Bdellovibrio bacteriovorus: one gene and its partner. The protein of the gene in region 2 binds, or shares a complex with, the protein of the main gene of each other region. Links are inferred from orthologs where the notes say so. Each region holds a gene or a part of one and is shown on either strand. Other genes may lie near its edges.

The links.
Region 1: the proteins of dnaX (region 2) and holB are in contact, whole or in part, in a cryo-EM structure (PDB 8GIZ), measured with the Escherichia coli proteins. The link is inferred for Bdellovibrio bacteriovorus from one-to-one orthologs.

What each region holds. Positions count from the first base shown.
Region 1 is NZ_LUKE01000006.1:138,512-147,745, forward strand. What follows is about bases 3,850-6,766. They hold holB (DNA polymerase III subunit delta'), read left to right. Parts: upstream 3,850-4,792; coding sequence 4,793-5,740; downstream 5,741-6,766. Other genes in these bases: AZI86_RS17545 (hypothetical protein), read left to right, coding at 3,850-4,109; tmk (dTMP kinase), read left to right, coding at 4,160-4,792; AZI86_RS17560 (TatD family hydrolase), read left to right, coding at 5,764-6,537; AZI86_RS17565 (ATP-binding protein), read left to right, coding at 6,621-6,766. Also shown: AZI86_RS17520 (phosphatase domain-containing protein), read left to right, coding at 1-35; AZI86_RS17525 (TonB family protein), read right to left, coding at 43-867; preprotein translocase subunit SecG, read right to left, coding at 909-1,298; AZI86_RS17535 (hypothetical protein), read left to right, coding at 1,414-1,872; AZI86_RS17540 (sialate O-acetylesterase), read right to left, coding at 1,876-2,697; more of AZI86_RS17545, read left to right, coding at 2,928-3,849; more of AZI86_RS17565, read left to right, coding at 6,767-9,234. UniProt on the Escherichia coli protein: Part of the beta sliding clamp loading complex, which hydrolyzes ATP to load the beta clamp onto primed DNA to form the DNA replication pre-initiation complex.
Region 2 is NZ_LUKE01000001.1:1,143,832-1,150,667, forward strand. What follows is about bases 3,254-6,156. They hold dnaX (DNA polymerase III subunit gamma/tau), read left to right. Parts: upstream 3,254-3,756; coding sequence 3,757-5,556; downstream 5,557-6,156. Other genes in these bases: AZI86_RS05605 (hypothetical protein), read right to left, coding at 3,254-3,444; AZI86_RS05620 (YbaB/EbfC family nucleoid-associated protein), read left to right, coding at 5,558-5,881; recR (recombination mediator RecR), read left to right, coding at 5,885-6,156. Also shown: AZI86_RS05585 (hypothetical protein), read left to right, coding at 1-353; AZI86_RS05590 (NADP-dependent isocitrate dehydrogenase), read left to right, coding at 461-1,687; AZI86_RS05595 (lipocalin family protein), read left to right, coding at 1,828-2,409; AZI86_RS05600 (hypothetical protein), read right to left, coding at 2,469-2,840; more of AZI86_RS05605, read right to left, coding at 2,935-3,253; more of recR, read left to right, coding at 6,157-6,499; AZI86_RS05630 (GTP-binding protein), read left to right, coding at 6,499-6,836. UniProt on the Escherichia coli protein: Part of the beta sliding clamp loading complex, which hydrolyzes ATP to load the beta clamp onto primed DNA to form the DNA replication pre-initiation complex.

The DNA of each region.
Region 1 (9,234 bases), on a different replicon or contig from region 2:
CTGATCGCATCGATTACTTGCATGACTATAGATAGTTTCTAATTATTCAAAACGCAGTGGGAAAACTGTTGAGATCGGATCGCCCGAGAAGGACTTAAATTCCACGCGGCGTATGGCCTCAAGCAAGCATTTTTTGAAGTCGGGATCATTGATGCTTGAGGAAGCAACCTCGGCTTGATTTACGCGACCCGTTCTTTCAATCGTAAAGCTTAATGAGGCTTGGCCCACAACACCGGGGGTTTTTTGTAAAAGCTGGGTGTAGCATTTAAAAAATGAAGGACGATACGTTTTTAAAGTATCTTGAATATGTTCTGCGGTGAGCCCTTCCACTTTGGGGGCTTCGGTCGTTGCGGTGTCTTGGGGAGCCAGCTCCGGCAGAGACGTCGGAGGCGCCTGTTTTTTATAATTCATTTCGTAATCCGTCGCGTTCCAACGAACACCCTCGCGCGAAACAAAAACACTGCCTTCGCGGCCATAGTTTTCAACCTGCACATCACCTCGTTTGATAATCAAAACAATCCGATCGCTCTCGGCGTCCAGGGTGATCATCGAATTTTCTTGGATACGGATCCGATAGGCCGAATCAAACTCCATGGTGGCATCTCCGTCGGGACCGGTTTCGACAGAGTCTAAGGCAAATAACGTCGATCTTCGGGTCAGGATTTCTTTTTGGGTGAGGTTTTTACGTAAAACAAAAACTTTTCCTAAATTCAATTCAAGACGCGCCAAAGGACGATCGCCCGGTTTTTGTTTTTCTGTTTGGGAGGCGATAAAGAGAGAAAGCAGCAGACTTAGAACACCCGCTGCGATGAGTGCGGGAATAAGCCAATTGGTTTTTTTGGGTGGGGTGTCGTTCGTCTTCGCCATAGAAAAACTATAGCGAAGAACTTAATGAAGATGTACTAAAATTACTTAGTTGCAGGAGCGGCTGTTGCTGCCGGAGTTGTTTCGGTAGCAGCGGGTGCCGTTGCTGATTGACCTTGAGTCACACCGCTTGCTTCCGCTGCAGGATTTTCCTGAGTTACTGGAGCTGCTGGAAGCGGAAGTCCGTCGACGACTGATTTAGTATGAGATGAAGTCAATACCGCCAAAGTTAAGCATGTGCAGGCAAAAATGATTGCTGCCCATACTGTCATTTTACCGGCCAAAGTCTGCGCACCTGTAGCACCTAAAAGAGAATTTGAGCCGCTGGCACCGCCAATACCCAAAGCGCCATCGCTTTTAGAGTCTTGGATCAAGACCAAAACGATCAAAATAAGGGCCGCCAAGATATGCAGAATTCCGATGAAATTTGTCATTTTCTAATTACTCCCGAAGACCCCTGACTATAGGGATAAACCCCGCATTTCGTCCACCCCAAAGTGACTTACCTGGCTCTTGACGCAATAAGTTATTGCGCCTTAAAGTAGAAGAATGAAAAAAATCAGTCTTCTTATCGTATTTTGCTTAAGTATTGTGGCCTGCTCTGAAGAAAGCACGCTGAAGAAAAAAGGTCTTGAGATGGCCGAGAGCAAGTTCACCGAAAACACAAAAGCCGAGGCTCAAGAGGCTCTTTCTAACTCGGAGGTCTTGCAACAAGCTTATTTAGATTTCATGCGTGGTAAATCAGAAATTGAAGTGAGTGACGTCAAAATTCAATCCCCGACATCGGCCGTGGTCTCAACATCCGTAACGACTTATCCGGCAAAATTGCGCAAAACTTTGCTGACCGTAGCCGCAACGGTGGGACGAGATAAAACGCGTCGTTTTAATTTCGGGGATGCCGTGCCTATGGTGGCGGCCCAAATTGGCGTGAAAGCAGAAACAGAAAAACAGCCGTTTGAAGTTTACAAGTTTCAAAAGCAATCCGATAAGTGGATTCCACAAGACTAAGTTTTAAAAAACATTTTTGCAGGATGGAACGATTTGGGTGAGGTCGTTAAATTTTTTAAAGTACCTTAGCCCCAGCAAAGCTTGCGAAGGCCCATCAAAGTGAATTTTGTCTTTAGGATTTCCGGCAAGTCCTGCAGAATCGACAAACCCGGTTTTTTCAAGATTTTTTAAAGACCGATGCATCCCATTTACATAATGGTCTTTGATCAGGGAGTGATCCATCCATTCACGGGACATTTCCCCGGCGATAAACACCGGTGTTTCGGCGTTGCGGTTGGTTAAATCTTTTTGAAAAGCGTGAACAACTTCTTGTAATTGACTTTGGTAAAGGACGCTGCGCGCTTTCCACTGAGGATCTGTGGCGGCAAGTTTAATGTCGGCCTCGCCCTGATGCCAAAGGATGCCAACGACTTTGTTTTCTAAACCAGGTTGCTGCAAAACTTTTTGCGCGGCTGAAATTAGCTGCTGGTAATAAGCTTTTTCTGAGTGCCATTCGGTGATGTTACTGCCACCCACCGCGCCGTTAATAATTAACAAGGCCCGACCTGGAGCCAGTGCTTTTTCAGAATAAATTTTTGCAAAAGGGAGAACGAATCCGCGAATTTTTCGAGGGTTGGTTTGCGCCGGGCTCTTAATGGGTTCTTGGGCGGGTTGATCAGCGATTTTTGAATTTTGCCAGTCCCATTGAAAAATCTTGTGATCTAAAGAGGGGGAGTCTGCGGCTTGTTCGCCAATGCCCCAGCCCGCCGCATTGGATTGGCCGCCAAGAACGAGGATATCATAGCCTTTAAATCCTTCTTCTGCCGACAGGGCAGGAAGGGTCAAGCAAAAATGAATGAGGATAACCAAGAGCCATCGCATTCGGAATTACCAAGCAGTTTTCGTGCTAGCGTGAGCCTAAAACAGGTTGCAGTAAGGGGTTTTTAGGGTGCACCAAAACTGACCAGAGTGCCTTTTTTTGGAGCGATGAGTAGGGCGTAGACAGATCTTCCTCGTGATTTCCAGCACTTAGGGCTGTTAAGTAGGGGCCTTTTCTTTGCAGACTTAGGTGGCATATGAAAAGCACGTTACGCAATACTATTTTATCCCTTATGTTTGTCTTGGCTTGGGTTCCGGCATGGGCTCAGACCCTTGATGAATCTCTCACGGTCACGGAGGTTGAAGAAAAAGTCTTGGAGGTCCCGAAGCTTTCCGAGGAAGCAAAGGCCGATAAGATTTTGATTCGCGTTTCAGACGATCGCGTGTTTGAAGTCGACACTGTTCCCAATGTCGAAGAGATGAAAGCCGCTTTAGGTTTAATTCTTCCCGATAAAGTAAAAGCTGAAATCCTGGCTCGCGGGGGCGTGATTGAAGACGTCAACCCGATGGAAGCCTACGATCAAATGTCTGCTGAAGATAAAGCAAAATTCAAAGAAGCGCGTATGCATTTCTTAAGCAATGCCGCTCGGATTTTAACAAGTTCTCGCATGGTTTTAGGTGCGGGAAGCTTGGTGGGCGATGCGTTTAGTTTTGTAACCGTAAAAGTAAAAAAAGCTTTCGGTAAAGAAGTCGATCAAGGCGAAAAAGTACGTCGCACATTTTCGGAGCGCAGCTATCAGGCGGTTCAATCCGCTCTTAAGGGTATTGACTATAAATTATGGAATCAAGCGCCGATGGTTATTGATTCTAACGAATTCGGATTAAGCCTTTCATTGGGAATCGTTGCGGAAACCGGCGTGCTCAAAAAAGGTGGCGGCGGTGCTGAAGAAATTGGTATCAGCTTAGCCGTGAATAAGTCTAAGCGTGCTTTTGTATTTGAAATTTTCCATAACTCAGAGAGTTTTGATAACACTAAAGCCGCCATTTCTGTTTTGGGAGTGGTTGGTAAAGCGGGCATGACGATGGGTCACCGTGAGGACGCCAGAACTTTAAAGGGCAGCTCTTTTTATCCGCCAGCGGTCCCTGGATTTAGCACCACCTCGTCAGAGTTTTTCGCCGCCGGATTTAGCTCAAGCTTAGGTCTGCCGCCCCCTCCATTAGCGGATCTTATGACGTTTACGAACAAATTTGAGCGTCATGTCTGGATCCGCGTCACCGTGTCACCAATGGTCAAAGGCTTTGTCCGAGTCCAATTTGGTGATGTTCGCGGTTCAATGAAGCTTGTTGCAATGCGATTTGTTGACGTCTTCCACGCAATATCTGACAAAGTCGTTAAGTTGGCGGGAAAGAATCGTCGCTGCTCTGCAGTGTTCCAATAATCCGCTGACCTTCAGTCAGGTCCTAAACAGGGCCTAAATAAGGTGGCGGAATGCGATTTATTGTATTTGAGGGCTTAGACGGCTCTGGCAAAAGTTCACTGATGAAAGCTTTAGAGCAAGAGCTTGAAAAGCGTTCGGTGAAATTTATCCGCACTCGCGAGCCTGGTGGAACCCCGCTGGGTGATGAAATCAGAAATATGATCCTAAGAAAAGAAGGTCCGGCTCCGGTGTCTCGTGCGGAATTGCTTTTGTACGAAGCCAGTCGCGCCCAACTTGTAGAACAAGTGATTCGTCCGGCATTGCAAAACAAAACCTGGGTTCTTTGTGATCGTTTTGCTGCCAGCTCTGTCGCCTTTCAAGGGGGCGGTCGCGGTATTTCTGAAAATGATGTTCATACTTTAAATAGTTTTGCGACCGGCGATTTGAAAGCAGATCTGACGGTTCTTTTAGATCTTTCCGTGGAAGAATCACGCCGTCGTCGTCAAGGGCGAGGTGAGGCTAACGGCGAATCTGAAGATCGCATTGAATCGGAAGCCGATAGCTTTCATGAAAAAGTTCGACAGAGCTTTTTAAAACAAGCGGCGGCCGAACCGAAAACCTGGTTGGTGCTGAATGCGCAGGAAACTCCAGCGCAGCTTTTTGAAAAGTTATTAGCCGCTGTTCAGCAAAGAGGACTTCTGTAAGTGGCACGGCTGCTAGATTTTATTTTAGGTCATCAAGAGATCATCACGAAGCTTGTCAGTTCGTTTGAACAAGGCAAGCCCGGGCAGACCTATTTATTCGTCGGTCCTTCAGGGATCGGTAAAAAGATGACCGCGATGGGTTTAGCGCAAGCTTTGATGTGTCCGCAAAGTCGTCGCGGCTGTGGCAAGTGTCCATCGTGTTTTCGCGTGGCTCAAGGCACTCATGAAGGCTTAAAAATAGTTTCGCCTAGTGGGACGAACATCAAAATGGAGCAAGCTAAAGAAGTTTTAGACTTCTTAAGTTTGCGAAGTCTGAGTGGCAACCGTGTGATCATCATTGATCAAGCTCAATCTTTAAATCCCCAGGCGGCCAATGCCCTTTTAAAAACTTTGGAAGAACCACCGGAAGGTACTTTCTTCTTTTTGATTTCCCCGAGTGTGGCGGGGTTGTTACCGACCATCCGGTCGCGCTCTCGCGTCGTGCAGTTTAAGCCTTTAAAGGCCGAGGATCTTTCTAAAAAGTCCAAAGCTCCGGCGTGGGCCCTGAATGCGGCGGGAGGCAGTTTTGAAAAACTAGCGCAATTGCAAGAGGGTCCGGAGCAAGAGGTGCGTCAAAAAGCGATTGAGCTTTTGACGGTGTTTTTAAATGACCAAGATTTCTTGTTAAGTGAACTGTGGCGTTCCGAATTCAAAGACCGTGCACAAGGAGCTCGCATTGTTAGTTATTGGGCAGGATTCATGAAAGATGCCGTTTATCTGCAAGAAGGTCAAAAGACACAAATCGTGAACTTGGATCAGCCCAGCCTTATTAAGACTTTGGCCGAAAACAGTCGTGAGTTTTTATTAAATCTGATTCAAAAGACCCTGCAAGTCGAGCAATCCTTGTTAGCCCATCGTGATGCCCAGCTGGTGATGGAGGAATTTTACATCACCTCTCGACCTCAATAAAAGTTCCGTGTAAGCTGTCTTACATGGAATGGATCGATATACACGCACATTTAAATATGCTCGAAGAGGGCGTTGAAGCCGCAATTCATAACGCTCAATCGGTGGGGGTTAAAAAAATCATCACCATTGGGACGGATCCTGGCGATCATCCTTTGGTTTTAGATATTGCCCGCAAATATTATCCCGACGTGTATTGCACGTTGGGTGTCCATCCCCATGACGGAAAAGTTTATACCGAAGACGTCGGAAAATTTATCGAGATGCACGCCACAGATCGCGAGGTCGTCGCCGTCGGTGAAATCGGTTTAGATTATTACTACAATCAGTCTCCGGTCGAGGATCAAAAACATGCCTTCCGTGCCCAGCTCGAAATTGCCAAGCTCACCGGTTTGCCAGTCGAAATTCACACTCGTGATGCCGAAGCGGATACGATTGAAATTCTTAAGGAATTCAAAGGCGATGTGCGCGGGGTGATTCACTGTTTCACCGGTACGGAATGGTTAGCCAAAGAAGCTTTAGACGTTGGGTTTAATATTTCCATCAGCGGTGTTGTGACCTTTAAGAATGCCGACAGTCTGCGAGATACAGTGAAAATGTTGCCGGTGGATCGCATTCATGTCGAAACGGACGCGCCATTCTTAGCCCCCATACCCATGCGCGGTAAAAAAAATACGCCCGCTTATGTGTTGCATACGGCAGAGTTTGTGGCGAATTTAAAAGGACTTTCCATTGAGACTCTGTGTGAGCAAACCAAGAAAAATGCTTTAGATATGTTTCCGAAAGTTCAGTGGAACTAAGCAAGTGATTAAACTTCTGTAATAGTGGTCAACTTTACTTACGGGTTGTGTACATGAGGCCCCTTAAGTAGTATCCCTGCGGCATGTCAGTTTTGAGTTTAGGGAAATCAGTTAAACATTATTTTAACTACCGGCGGCGCTTTGAGAGCATCCCGGGATTTACCGAGTTTTACAATACGGAAAATCAAAAATTTTCGATCAATGCTGTCCGCACCCTTTGCAGTTTAGGGGTGGTTCTTTACTCTGCGGTCGGTATCTTAGACTACACGGTCTTTACTGAACACTTCCCACTTTTTATATCCTTGCGAATCGTTTTTGCGCTGGTGACCGGAACCTCACTTCTTTTGACTTTTACAAAATGGGGGAAAGCTCACGCCCTGCATTTGGTTTTCGTTAGCGCGTTGTTTGGCGAACTGTTAATTTCTTTTATGATATCGCAGTTAAGTGGTTGGAGCAGTTTGTATTTCGTGGGGAATATTTTAATCACCAACGCCGTGACAATGTTTATTCCGTGGCGGCCCCGGGTCAACGCGCTTTACTGTGCACTTTCTTTATTGGGATACATTTGCATTGTAGGTTTTTATCATCCATTCGCCATCGAAATGGCGATCCCGGTGACTTTTATGTTCGCCAATAATATCAATTCTTTTTTTTCAAGTCTTGCCAGTGAAAGTGGCCGAATGTCGCAATGGGCTTCTGTTTTAAAAATTGAGCGCCAGCATGAAGAGCTCATCCGCCTTAATGAAACTAAAGAAAGATTTTTTGCTAATATCAGCCACGAACTGCGCACGCCGTTGACGTTAGTCATCAGCCCGCTGGGGGCTTTGGCAAAAAGGGGTGGGGGCTGGGTGTCCCAAGAACTAGTGGCTTCGATGGTGTCAAATGCGCAAAGACTTTTGCGTCAAGTGAACTCACTTTTAGATTTAGGTAAAATTGACTCTCAGGAAATGAAAATCCATCTTGAGGTGGGAAACCTTAAAGATCTTTTGGTGGATCTTCATCGCGCGAGCGTCCCCGGGGCGTATGAACGTGGGATTAATATTGAAATTCAAACGCCCCCAGCGATTGCGAACTCAAAATTCGATTTTGAAAAAGTTGAAACCATTTTGGCCAACTTGATTTCCAATGCGATTAAATTTACGCCCCCGCGAGGGCACATTGTTTTATCTTGTGAACTAAAAAACAATGGTTACGCCCGACTTTCGGTGCGCGACACTGGGCCAGGTATTCCGTTAGAAGAACAGGAAAAAGTGTTTGAGCGCTTCCACCAAGTGGAAGGCGCAAATAAAGAGGCTAGCAAGGGAACGGGGCTGGGTCTTTCTGTCGCGAAAGAACTTATCGAACTTCATAACGGGAAAATTTGGTTTGAAAGCGTGCCTAAGCAAGGAACGACATTTTTCGTGGAAATTCCTTTCTTAGAAACGAAAGAGCCGGTGGCTGATGCCTTTAGTCGCGAGGAATTGCGTGTCACCTTGTTAAGCGATATTGCCCGCGGTGAAGCCGCCTCTGAAATAATTCTGACAGAAGAAAACAAGCGTCGCATGCAACAACGTCGTAAAGATAAGCCGGTGGTTTTATATGTCGATGACAGTGGTGATTTACGTCGTTATGTCGATAGTATCTTAAGCGGATATTACACGGTCCTATTGGCCGAAGATGGAGAGCGTGGGCTGGCAGAGGCGGTGACTTATCATCCGGATCTAATTCTTTGTGATGTGATGATGCCGAAAATGGACGGCTTTGAAATGTGCAAAAGAGTTCGTGAAGACGCGACTCTGAAGTCGACACCGTTGGTGTTATTAACAGCGAACTCTTCACTGGATGCAAAAATCGAGGGCCTAGAAGGTGGCGCGGATGATTATTTAAACAAACCATTTTCTGAGCGAGAGCTTTTGGTGCGTCTTAAGAACTTGATTTCTTTACAAGAAAAAAGTCGCGAACTAAAACAGCAAATGGAAGCCGCAAAACGCTTGCAGATGATGCTCTTACCGCCGTTAACGCAAACTCTTCAGGGTGTTAAAATCGAAGCGATTTATCGGGCGAGCAATAACTTATCGGCCAACTTTTTTGATACCGTAGCGATAGGAAAGTGGATCTATGTTTACTTAGCGGAAGTCGCCGGACGCGGCCTGGCCGCCGCGCAAGTGACTTATTTGGTTCGCGAGATATTTAAAAATACTTTGATCGAAGAAATGGACCTCGATGTTTTGTTTGATCGTGTTCGCCGTGCCTATGTCGCTCGTTTCCCCGAGTTTGATTTGAATTTGCAGATGATGCGAATGAACTCTCTCAATGGCGAGGTAGAATATTTAAGAACAAATGCGGCGAAACCGGCATTATTAAATGAAAAATGTGAAATTCAAGAGGTCGAAGTGCCCCAGACGCCGGCGATTTCTCCGTTGTCCAGTCCAAGCAAATATAAGACCGGTGAGGTGATTCGCTTTAAACTGGCTCGCAACACGAAGCTTTATTCTTACTCAGAGGGGGCGTATCACTTTAAACTTTCGTCGCAACGGGAATTTGGCCATGGTCGGCTTTTAAGAACTTTTGCGGGCACGCATATTTTAGAATGGCCAGAAGGTCTGACCGAAACTTTGCAATCTGAAAATGATGGCCAAGACAGCTTCAGTGAGGACATCACGATCTTGCGTATTAGTTTTCAGGACAGCACCTGGAGTGCTGCCGCCAGCGTTCCCT
Region 2 (6,836 bases):
CGGCTTCAAATTTGACCAGCCCCGAAGGCCGATGGGAAATGTTTGAATCAGCCGATGAATTCTTTTTTAAGATCGCTTTGGAGTTTAAATCCGGTACCCTGACTTTGCGTCAAGACTGCTATCACAAAGCTCACCGCCTGACCGCGCAAGTTACCGTTCCGGCATCTTACGAACAAGGCATTATCAAAGTGTTGGCAGATGCCACAGACTCCAAAAAGGCCGAGGACAAAACAGGATCATTTGATTGCAAAGTCACCTTGGTGAAAGGGGCCGCGAACTATGGGTTTGCCGGTCACTGCTTAGAGCTTAAATCATTTCAGGGCCGTCCTTACTTGAAGTTTGCCCCTCAGTAATTTTGCGGCAAAGCCGTGACTGACTAGGTCGACCGCATATTTTCTTTGGCCTTGGCGCCCTTCGTTGTTATATTTTCTTTGCTTTAAAATAAGACAAAGGAACGACAATGAAAAAAATCAAAGTTGCAAATCCCGTCGTTGAACTTGACGGCGATGAAATGACTCGCATTATCTGGAAATTCATCAAAGAAAAATTGATTCTTCCTTACCTTGAAATCGACATTAAGTATTTCGATTTGGGAATGGAACATCGTGATGCTACAAACGATCAAGTGACTGTTGACGCCGCAGAAGCGATCAAAAAATACAACGTTGGTATTAAGTGCGCGACGATCACGCCTGATGAAGCCCGCGTAACTGAATTCAAACTTAAACAAATGTGGAAATCACCTAACGGTACCATCCGTAATATTTTAGACGGTACTGTTTTCCGTGAACCTATCATCTGCAAAAACGTCCCTCGTCTAGTTCCTAATTGGACAGCGCCCATCTGTATCGGTCGTCACGCCTTCGGTGACCAATACCGCGCAACTGATTTTGTAACCAAAGGCAAAGGTAAATTGACGATCACTTTCGAAGGTGAAAACGGCGAAAAGATCCAACATGAAGTTTACAACTTCAAAGGCGATGGCGTTGCGATGGCAATGTACAACACGGATGAATCTATCAGCGGTTTTGCACGTTCTTGCTTTAACCAAGCACTTTCTAAAAAATGGCCTTTGTATCTTTCGACTAAAAACACCATCCTAAAAAAATACGATGGTCGTTTCAAAGATATCTTTGAAGACATTTACCAAAAAGAATTCAAAGCGAAATTCGACGCTGCGGGCATCACTTACGAGCATCGCTTGATCGACGACATGGTGGCTTCGGCATTGAAATGGAATGGTAACTTCGTATGGGCTTGTAAGAACTACGATGGTGACGTTCAATCAGATACTGTTGCTCAAGGTTTTGGTTCTCTTGGTTTAATGACCTCGGTCCTTGTAACTCCAGATGGTAAAACAATGGAAGCAGAGGCCGCTCACGGAACGGTGACTCGTCACTATCGTCAGCACCAACAAGGCAAACCGACTTCAACAAATCCAATTGCTTCTATCTTTGCATGGACTCGTGGTTTAGAGCACCGCGGGAACTTGGATGGCAATAAGGATCTTGTGAAGTTTTCTCAAACTTTAGAAAAAGTATGTGTCGAAACGGTTGAAGCTGGTTTCATGACAAAAGATTTGGCCGTCTGCATTTATGGCGACAAAGTTCCAAATGATAAATACATGAACACGGAACCGTTCTTAGCTAAACTTGACGAGAATTTAAAGAAAGCTTTGGCGCTTTAGTATTTAAGAATCATTAAAAAAATTAAAGCCACGGCCCCAAAAGCCGTGGCTTTTTTTCTGTTTTTTGGCACCTATCTTGTTCGAAATTGGATTCTGTGAGAAAAACCGGCGAAACCTATTTCTGACGAAAAGGAGTCGATATGAAACTGCTCATTTATTCTGTTCTATTTTCTATCAGCTTTGGATTATTTGCGGGATTCGCTTTAGCGAAAGACCTTCCCGTGGTCGATCATGTGGATCTGACCCGCTATCAAGGCAAATGGTATGAAATCGGATCAATTCCTCAATCCTTTCAAAAACAATGCGTAGGCAACACGACGGCAGAATACGAAATCATTCCTAGTGGTGAAGTAAAAGTCTTAAACTCTTGCGCCACCAAAGATGGATCACGTGATTCCGCCGAAGGACGCGCTAAAGTCGTTGATAACCAAACAAATGCGAAACTTAAAGTCACATTTGCTAACATTGGCGGTCGTTGGGTTTATCTTTTCGGTGGTAAGTACTGGATCATCAAATTAGATCCGAACTATCAATACGTCGTCGTCGGTCACCCTTCTCGCGATTACGGATGGATCTTATCACGCAACCCTGCCATGCCGATTGAAAAAGTCAGAGAGCTTGCGATGTATATTAAATCTCAAGGTTATGACATCTGCCGATTTTACACCACCCCACAACCAGGCGGATTTAAACAAAAGACCTCTTTTTGCGGTCCTCGCTAATCAACAAGTTTAAATTTCGAATACGACGGCCCTATGAAATGGGCCGTTTTTTTATTTAATTACTGAACTTGAACTTTAACCGTGTATTTAGCTTTAGACTGACAAGTCGATTCCATCGAAACCGTCGCGCATTCCATTTTGCCGCAGCTTAAAGAGATCACTTGGTTTTCTTTGTTCAAAGCTTTGGTTTCTGACTTCCAATCAGCACAAGCCTTTTTCCAATTTACGCGCGCATCTTTTAAAAGTGGCGCCGCATCTCCTTCGATTTCGTCTTCGTTAGTGACGACTTCGAATTTTTTTTGAGTGTTTTTACCTTTTTTAATTTCGATTGTAGTTTCAGCTTCGCCATCGGCCGGAATGTCTTTGATACCGACGCTTTGAGCTTGAGCCAAGAAAGGAAGCATTAAGAAAATAACCGCAAACTTTTTCATTTTAAACTCCTCATGATCGAGTGAGCTTATCCTAGCATGCGGCTGTACAAAGAAAAGTGAATTGACGAGCTAGGCGTTTCCTAACTCGAAACAATTAGAATCTAGGACGCTGGATGCCATGATATTCGGGAGGAAAAAATCCGGAAGAACCACAAGCCACTAAAGAACTGGCGGCTTGGTTTTTCATAAGTTTTGTCGGGCGACCTTCGGCATTGATATGCGCCCACAACTTTTGTTTTAAGATACACTGAGCCCAACCATATTCAGGGAAACGAGAAAAACTGCCGTGGCTGTGATAACGAGAATAATTCCAACCAGAAATGCGTCCTTCAACAATCACTTGGACATAGTTCAAAGGCCCCCCAAGATCGGGAGGTAAAACATTGGCTTGTTCCGTGACGGACACACTGTAACTTTCAATAGGGTTTAAGACATTTGCTACGCGTGGAAGATAGTTTCTTTCAAACCATTCTTTCGCGGATGCTTGTAAAGCTTGGCGACGGAGACTGTCTTGAGTGATTTTGGATTTTTGGGCGAAAGCCGCACCCGAGGCCAAAAAGATCACCATAAGGAATACGAATTTAAGTTTAACTAAATGATTCATAAAGGGGTTTTTAGAGCACCTTGTCATGAGCGTCAATAGAGGGAAAAAGGCGATTTTGTCTAAGACAAGCCATTGCGAATACAGGCTGTTTTTCTTCACTGTCAAAATGGTAGCCATGGAATATATGCAGTGAGTTATCTAATGTAATCTCAGAGGGGGTGCGATAGACCTGCGCTTGGCCGGGTCCCATACAATAGCACCCTTGACGAATCCCGCTAGGTCCGGAAGGAAGCAACGGTACTCGAGAGTCTATGTGATATGGGGTGCTCGGCCACTTTTTTCTCTTTTTATGTGGTTTTTTGAGGGGTTACTTTGTCTTATCAGGTGATTGCACGAAAATGGCGTCCCCAATCCTTCACCGACGTTGTCGGACAAAACCATATTACCCAAACACTGAACAATGCCTTAAAAAATGGTCGCTTGCCACACGCTTTGCTTTTCACAGGTCCTCGCGGAACCGGAAAAACTTCTTCAGCGCGTATTTTAGCCAAAGCTTTGCGTTGCCCCAATGCCGTAAACTTCACTCCTTGTAACGAGTGTACTTCGTGCCAAGAAATTGCGGCCGGCACTAGTGTTGACGTTATGGAAATCGACGGAGCCTCCAACAATGGTGTTGATGCCATTCGTGAACTTCGCGACACCGTGGCGTTTATGCCAGCAACCGGTAAATACAAAATCTATATCATCGACGAAGTTCACATGCTTTCTACAAGTGCATTTAATGCACTTTTGAAAACCTTGGAAGAGCCACCGTCCCACGTGATTTTCATTATGGCGACAACTGAGGTTCATAAGATTCCTCAGACGATTTTGTCTCGTTGCCAACGCTTTGATTTCCGTCGCATCAGTACTCGTCAGATCACAGAGCACTTACGAGTGATCGCCGAGCGCGAAGGTGTTCCGGCTGAAGAAGAAGCGCTTTGGATTATTGCCCGTCAAGGTGACGGATCCATGCGCGATTCACAAAGCTTATTAGATCAAGTCATCACATTTGCTAATGGTCCTTTGACTCGTGCTAGTGTCGTTGAAATCTTAGGTCTTACGGATCGCGCCTTGCTGTTTGAAACTTTAAATGCGCTCGTAGATCGCAGCACTCAAAGCATCATGAAGGTGATTGAAAAAATCGCCACCGCAGGATTTGAGCCGCATTTGTTTTCGCAAGACTTGTTAGAATCTATTCGCAGTCTTTTGCTGGTGAAAGTTTCTGAAACTCAAGCGGTGGATATTTTAGAAATGCCGGATTCTGAGCTTCAAGCTTTAAAAGAAATGGCGGCGCGCCTTTCTGAAGAAGATATCCACATGCTTTTCGACATGGCTCTTAAGGGTGGCAACGATATTCCGCGCGCGCAAGATCCTCGCATTGTTTTAGAAGTCACCTTATTACGTATGGCCTCTGCACCTAAGTTAGTGGACCTAAAAAGTCTTTTAAGTGGCGTAACCTCTCACAGCGCAGGTGGGGCCCGGCCTTACATTCCGCCGGTAAATCCAGTCACCAAAGGTCATGCTCGTTTAGAAGAATCTCAGAAGGTGCCTGAAGTTCCTCGTGGTTTAGACAAAATGAAGGCGGTTTTAGAAAATAAAGCTGCTCATGCCAAAGCTTCTTCCCCCACAAATGCCCCCGCGGACAAGCCCGCAGCTCCGGCGACACCTTCGCCTGTGGCCGAGACGCCCGCTCCCCCCAAATTAGCAACCGGCTCAACTTCTTCTGAAAAATGGGTCAACTTCGTGGAGCTTTTGCGCCAGGATGACGCACTCTTTGCGGCTAAAGTGGAAAACCTTTTGTTCGTGAAAGAAGAAGGCAAGCTTTTAAGCCTGGGCGTTCCGGCTAAATTGGCCTTTTTGAAAGAACAAATGGCCGACACTCAGGTGCGTAAAAAGTTGCAGGGATTTATTGATTCCTACTGGGGTGCTGGGTATTCTTTTGAAGTATTGATGAGTCGCGATCAGGTCGGAGAATCAGCCCAAGCTTTGCAACAAAAAAAAGTGCAACAAGCCGAAGATGAACTTCGCACTAAGATTGTCGAAAATCCGATGGTGAAAGCCGCCCAAGATGTCTTTAAGGGCAATATCAAATCCATCGTAGAAATTAAGCGCAACGGCGCAGGGAGATAACATGAAGGGTATGCCTGGCGGAATGGCTCAGTTGATGAAACAAGCCAATCAAATGCAAATGAAAATGAAAAAGACCCAAGAAGAACTTGCGACGAAAGAATACGAAGCAGCTTCTGGTGGCGGCGCAGTTAAAGTAAAAGTTAACGGTGATCACAAAATCCTTTCTTTGACTGTGGATCCTGAAGTTATGAAATCTGGCGACGTTGAAATGCTTCAAGATTTGATCGTTACAGCTGTGAACGAAGCGATGAAAACCGCTAAAGACACTTCCGCTAAAGAGATGGAAAAAATCACTGGCGGATTAAACATTCCAGGAATGTTTTAATTAATGCTTCATATATCTGCTTTAGAAAAACTAACCCACGAGCTCAGTCGTCTTCCCGGGATCGGGCCTAAGACGGCTCAGCGCTTGGCGTATTTTATTTTAAGAGCAGAAAATCAGTATCCGGAACGTTTGAGCGAAGCTCTTTTACGAGTGAAAGCCGAAGTTCACGATTGTCCTCAATGCTTTAATTACACCGATACAGAGCTTTGCCGTTATTGTGATGATATTCATCGCAGCGACGAATCGATCTGCGTGGTCGAAGAACCTGCCGACATTATGAGAATTGAATCTTCTGGCGCCTTCCGTGGTCGCTATCACGTTTTGCACGGTTCAATTTCTCCGTTGGAAGGCATTGGTCCTAAAGAATTGCGTATTCAAGAGCTGATTGACCGTATTGATGACGGTCTAGAAGGTCGTGGTCCGGTTATTAAGGAAGTGATCTTGGCTTTGGATGCCGATCTTGAGGGTGATACCACGATTTTGTACCTTGCTAAGCACCTTCAGGGCAAAGGTTTGAAACTTTCTCGTATTGCCCATGGAGTTCCTATTGGCAGCGACATCGATTTCATAGATGATAGAACTATGGGGCGCGCACTACAAAATCGCGTGGAGCTGTAATGTCTTTTATTAACCACAACGCCAAAGAAATTCACTGCAAGATTGTCTATTACGGCCCTTCATTGGGCGGTAAGACGACAAATATTCAGTGGGTTTACCAACAAACGGCGAATGATCAAAAGACCAAACTTGTCGCTCCGAACACTGATATCGAAAGAACTTTGTTTTTCGACTTCTTGCCTTTAAATATCGGCGATATCCGTGGTTATAAAACTCGTTTCCATCTTTATACGGTTCCTGGCCAAGTGGTTTACGATGCTTCCAGAAAGCTGATCCTTAAAGGTCTGGACGGCGTGATTTTCGTGGCCGACTCACAAATTGAGCGCATGGATGAAAA